2 linked regions of the Lujinxingia sediminis genome follow. The protein of the gene in region 1 interacts with the protein of each later gene in a pairwise test. Links are inferred from orthologs where the notes say so. Each region holds a gene or a part of one and is shown on either strand. Other genes may lie near its edges.

Region 1 (2,930 bases):
GCCAGGATCTGCAGGCAACACTCCATGGATCGGCGCTTGCCCAACGCCCCCCGCGCTTCAATAACCTCATCGAGGGTACGCCCATCGACGTACTCCAGCACCATGTAGGGGATGCTATCGGAGGTGGTCCCGAAGTCGAAGATCGCCACCGTATGCGGGTCTTTGAGGCGGCTGGCCACGCGCACCTCGGTGATAAAACGCTCGGCCACCTCGGGGTGAGCCGCCATCACTTCGGGACGCAAAAACTTCAGCGCCACATCACGGTCCATCACCTCATGACGCGCATGCACCACGGTGGCAAAGCTCCCCTCCCCCAGCGGCCGCATAATGCGGTATTTTCCTTCAAAGAGAACCCCGGCGCGCAGCTCACGAAACGCCCGGGTCTCAGCTTCTGGGTGGGACATGCAAACTCTCTGGCTCAACACACCACGTGCACCCGCAGGACCGCGGGTGCACGAATCTAGCACCCGAGATCCCCACGGTCCATCGCCTCCTTGTGGAAGGAGTTCAAGGCTGACGCGAGACCACAGCGCGACCTTCTGGCGCAAATGCGCCCATAAAAAAACCGCCCCCCGCGAGCATCTCACGGGGGGCGGACCTTTCAACGCTTTAAGGCGTCGGGGGTGGCGTGGGCTCTCGTTGCACTCAACGCGGAGCCGACGCACACAGGGCTTACATCATGCCCATGCCACCCATGCCGCCCATACCACCCATGCCGCCCATACCAGCAGCACCGGCGTCGTCGTCGCCAGCCTTGGGCTTCTCGGCGATCATCGCCTCGGTGGTCAGCATCAGACCGGCAATGCTGGCCGCATTCTGAAGCGCCGTACGGGTCACCTTCACCGGGTCGATGACGCCGGCCTGGACGAGGTCTTCGTACACGTCGGTGCGGGCGTTATAGCCGTAGTTGCCATCCTTGCTGAGCACGTTCTGGATGACGATGGAGCCTTCCACACCGGCGTTGGCCGAGATCTGGCGGATGGGCTCCTGAGCGGCGCGGCGCACGATGTCGACACCGAAGGCCTGCTCACGCTCAAGCTCAAGGCCGTCGAGCACCTTGGAGGCGCGCAGCACGGCCACACCACCACCGGGGACGATGCCTTCTTCGACGGCAGCGCGGGTGGCGTTGAGGGCGTCTTCAACGCGGGCCTTCTTCTCCTTCATCTCGATCTCGGTCTGGGCGCCGACCTTGATCACGGCCACACCACCGACGAGCTTGGCCAGGCGCTCCTGGAGCTTCTCGCGGTCGTAGTCGCTGGTGGTGGACTCGATCTGAGCCTTAATCTGGTTGACGCGGCCGGTGATTGCATCCTTGGTGCCCTGACCACCGACGATGGTGGTGGAGTCCTTGGTGATGGTCACGGTGCCGGCGGTGCCCAGGTCCTGAAGGGTGGCGGCTTCGAGCTTCATGCCGCGCTCTTCACTGATGACGTTGCCACCGGTGAGGATGGCGATGTCTTCAAGCATGGCCTTGCGGCGGTCGCCGAAGCCCGGCGCCTTAACCGCGGCCACGTTGAGTACGCCACGCAGCTTGTTGACCACCAGGGTCGCCAGCGCTTCACCGTCGATGTCTTCGGCGATGATCAAGAGCGGGCGATTGCCCTGACCGTGGACCTGCTCCAGCAGGGGCAGAAGGTCCTTCATCGAGCTGACCTTCTTGTCGAAGAGCAGGATGAAGGGGTTGTCGAAGGTCGCTTCCATACGCTCGGCGTCGGTTACGAAGTAGGGCGAGAGGTAGCCGCGGTCGAACTGCATCCCCTCGACGAACTCCAGCTCGTCTTCCAGGCCTTTGGCCTCTTCGACGGTGATGACGCCTTCTTTGCCGACCTTCTCCATGGCCTCAGCAATGAGGTTACCGATGGAGTCGTCGTTGTTGGCCGAGATGGTGCCGACCTGCGCGATCTGACCGCGCTCACTGGTCTCGGTGGCCATCTTATGCAGCTCTTCGACCACCACGGCGACGGCCTTGTCGATGCCGCGCTTGATTTCCATCGGGTTGTGACCGGCGGTCACAAGTTTGGTGCCTTCGCGCAGGATGGCCTGGGCCAGCACAGTCGCCGTGGTGGTACCGTCACCGGCGGTGTCGGAGGTCTTGGAGGCGACCTCTTTGACCATCTTGGCGCCCATGTCTTCGAACTTGTCCTCGAGTTCGATCTCCTTGGCGACGGTCACGCCGTCTTTGGTGATGAGCGGAGCGCCGAAGCTCTTCTCGATGACCACGTTGCGGCCCTTCGGCCCCAGGGTCACGCGCACAGCATTGGCAAGGGTGTTAACCCCGTTGAGGATGCGCTGGCGCGCGCGGGTATCAAAAATGATCTCTTTGGCCATGATCTGTCTCCTGAAATTTCGGTTAGGTTGCTCGCCGCATCCGGCGAGCCAGATTCATACGCAGTACATCTCTCGCGCCCTGTACTGGTGCGCGAGGAGGCAGTGAGACTCAGTCGGTGATGACCGCCAGGATCTCTTCTTCACGCAGGATCAGGTGCTCTTCACCGTTGATCGTGACGTCGGTGCCGGAGTACTTGCCGAAGAGGACCTTGTCGCCTTCTTTGACCTGCAGCGCGACGGGCTTACCGTCGTCACCGGGCTTACCTTTACCGGTGGCGCGCACGATGCCTTCAAGGGGCTTCTCTTTGGCGGTGTCGGGGATGATGATACCGGTCGACGTCTTTTCTTCGCTGGGCACGCGCTGGATCAGGACGCGATCGTACAGGGGCTGAATCTTCATCGCTTCACCTCGTAGAATGGGTTAAGAAACACGTTGAGTGTTGGAAAACAGGGGCCGATGCGGCTCCTTAGCACTCTCAAGGGGGGAGTGCTAACGCGGCATACCGTATGCGCCGACCTAACCAAGTCAAGCAGAAAAGTTTGACACACCGCGCTTCCCCTTCAATTACGCCGCCGTTAGCGCTATCGTCCCGTGCGCAAGC
Region 2 (2,908 bases), 320 kb from region 1 along the record:
TTTCGCACGCGCGGCATGCGCGTCATACCGCCGACCAGCAACACCACGTCGATCTCATCTCGGCCTACGTGCGCATCCTGCAAAGCGGTGCGACAAGGATCAAGTGAGCGCTCCACCAGGTGGTCAACCAGCTCCTCGAGCTTCTCCCGGGTCAGGGTGACTTCCAGGTGCAGCGGGCCTTCATCGCCCATGTGAATAAAGGGCATGTTGATCTCGGCCGCCTCGGTGCTGGAGAGTTCGCACTTGACCCGCTCGGCATCTTCTTTCAGACGCTGCAGGGCCATGGGCACCTCACGAAGATCGACGCCGTGCTCATCTTCAAAGGTGTCGGCCAGCCAGTCGATGATGGCGTTATCGAAGTCCTCCCCCCCCAGGAAGGTATCTCCTGAGGTCGAGAGCACACTGAACACACCGTCGGAGAGCTCCAGAATCGAGATATCGAAGGTGCCGCCACCGAGGTCGTAGACGGCCACTTTCATGTCACTGGTATCGGTCCGTGCAAGACCGTACGCCAGCGCCGCAGCGGTGGGCTCGTTGACGATACGCAGTACGTTGAGGCCCGCGATGCGACCGGCGTCTTTGGTCGCCTGACGCTGGGCATCGTTGAAGTACGCAGGCACCGTAATCACTGCGTCTTCGACCTCCTCGCCGAGATAATCTTCGGCGATGGCTTTCATCTCTTTGAGAATCAGCGCGGAGATCTCCGCCGGCGAATAATCTTTATCCTGGGCACGCACCCAGGCATCGCCATTGGGCCCCTCCACAATCGGATAGGCACAGCTGCGCTTGGCCTGCTCGACATCCGGCGCATCAAAGCGACGACCGATCAGACGTTTGACCGCATAGATCGTGTTCTCCGGGTTGGTCTGAGCCTGACGCTTGGCCACCTGACCTACAATACGCTGGCCGTCGTCGGTAAACGCCACCACCGAAGGCGTGGTGCGCGTGCCCTCAGCGTTGGGAATCACGATGCGTTCGCCGTTGGCGATCACACACACGCAGCTGTTGGTCGTCCCTAAGTCGATGCCGATCGTATATGCCATGCGTCTCGCCTCATCCGAGATTCAAGGAAGTGGGTCTGCCCGCGTCTCAGTCCTGAGCGGCCGCGCCTTCATCGCTGTCGCCATCAGGCTCGCTGGACGCCTCGGCCTGTCCTTCGTCGCTGGAGCTTTCAGTCTGCGGGGCGTCGATGCGTTTTGCAACAGCGACCAGCGCCGGGCGCAGCAAACGGTCATGCAAGAAGTACCCTTTCTGGTACTCTTCGACGATCGTGCCGGTATCGAATTCGGTGCTCTCCACCTGCTGAATCGCCTCGTGGCGCTGCGGGTCAAAGTGCTCGCCTTTCGATACAAAACCCTGAACTCCGTACTTCGCCAGCGCGTTGACGATCTGCTTGTAAACCATCGTCACGCCGTCGACGATCGAGGAGGGGTCTTCTTTGCCTTCGGCGTGCTGCAATGCACGCTCCAGGTTATCGACTGCCGGGATGAGGTCGGAGACAACCTTGTCGATCCCGTACTTGCGCAGGTCGTCTTTCTCGCGGTCGGCGCGGCGACGGTAGTTCTCCAGATCAGCTACCGAGCGCATCAGCTTATTCTTGAGTTCGTCACGCTCTTCACTGACCTCGCCGAGCCGGGTGCGGGCTGCCTCAAGCTCGACTTTCAGCGCGTCGTGGGCTGCCGCCGCTTCGTCCTCGTCGTCGTCAGCATCGCTGTCTTCATCGCCGGCATCGGAGTCTTCGTCACCCACCACGATGACCTCATCATCGTCGCCATCCGGGCTTAAAAAGAGGTCATCATCGAGGTTCTCACTCTCGGCCTCGTGACCGGCCGGATCTTCGGCCCCGGTGGATTCCGTGCTGACTTCGGTGGGCTCGTCCATCGATTCGTCGTGCTTCTCGTTCTCAGTCAAGGCGCGCTCCTCATTGAGACACAAGCTGGACGAGTCACGCCACTGCGTGTGCTCGCCCCAGATCAGGTTGAAAAGGAAGGGTTGTTGTAGCCGTTTAGCTCAGCTCATCAAGCTCTTTCGATAGCATACGGGCGGTATGCTCGACTAGAGGAATGATCCGTGCGTAGTTCATGCGCAGGGGCCCGAGTACGCCGACCAGTCCCACCTGTTCGCCTTCGCGGTAGTAGCCGCACGCAATCAAACTGAGGTCGTCGCCCAGGTCCAATCCCAGCTCGGAGCCAATGAGGGTCTGAACCTTTCGCGCCTCGCAAATGCGGTCGAGCACGTCGAGCACCCGCTCCTTATCTTCGAGCGTGCGCAAGACCTCCCGAACCCGGGCGATGTCATGGGCAAGCTCGCCAAAATCGAGGATATTGAGCTGTCCCTCAACGTAAAGCTCAGCTCCGGTCGCCAGGTCAAGAACCTGCTGGCTGAGCGAGAGCGCCCGGCGCACGTAACTTCGGTAGCGTGACTCACTTGCGGCGAGTTCCTGACGCACGCGTCGCCGCACCTCAACGAGGCTGCGGCCGACGACCAGCTCGGAGAGGTAGTTGCGCATCCGCTCAATGGAGTTGCGCTCCACGGCCTCCTCCATGCGCACCACGCGGTTGAAGACGCGACCGTCTTCGGTGATGAGCACGACCAGAATGCGATGCTCAGAGAGCCATGAGAGCTGCACGTCACGCAGGCGTGCTGCGGCAAGGCGCGGCGTTGAGACCAGGCTCGTCAGATGCGAGATCTGGCTAACGAGCAACCCGGCGCTGCGCGCCATCTGCCCCACATCGTCGGCTTCCAGCTCCGAGAGGGTTGCCAGCCAGTCCGCATGGGGACCGGTGACCACTGCTCCGGTAGCCACCAGGTGGTCCACATAAAGTCGCATGCCACTTGCGGTGGGCACCCTCCCGGCAGACGTATGGGGTTGATGAAGAAGCCCCATCCCCTCAAGCTCGGCCATGAC

What was found. The genes of interacting proteins can lie anywhere in the genome.
Region 2: the proteins of groL (region 1) and grpE interact in binary tests that used the Escherichia coli proteins (3 or more experiments, as listed by UniProt). The link is inferred for Lujinxingia sediminis from one-to-one orthologs.

The regions. Positions count from the first base shown.
Region 1 is NZ_SADD01000001.1:517,710-520,639, reverse strand. It holds groL (chaperonin GroEL), read right to left. Parts: upstream 2,329-2,930; coding sequence 673-2,328; downstream 1-672. Other genes in the region: EA187_RS02120 (co-chaperone GroES), read right to left, coding at 2,438-2,728; EA187_RS02130 (serine/threonine protein kinase), read right to left, coding at 1-404.
Region 2 is NZ_SADD01000001.1:842,398-845,305, reverse strand. It holds grpE (nucleotide exchange factor GrpE), read right to left. Parts: upstream 1,912-2,908; coding sequence 1,090-1,911; downstream 1-1,089. Other genes in the region: hrcA (heat-inducible transcriptional repressor HrcA), read right to left, coding at 2,006-2,908; dnaK (molecular chaperone DnaK), read right to left, coding at 1-1,043. UniProt on the Escherichia coli protein: Participates actively in the response to hyperosmotic and heat shock by preventing the aggregation of stress-denatured proteins, in association with DnaK and GrpE. It is the nucleotide exchange factor for DnaK and may function as a thermosensor.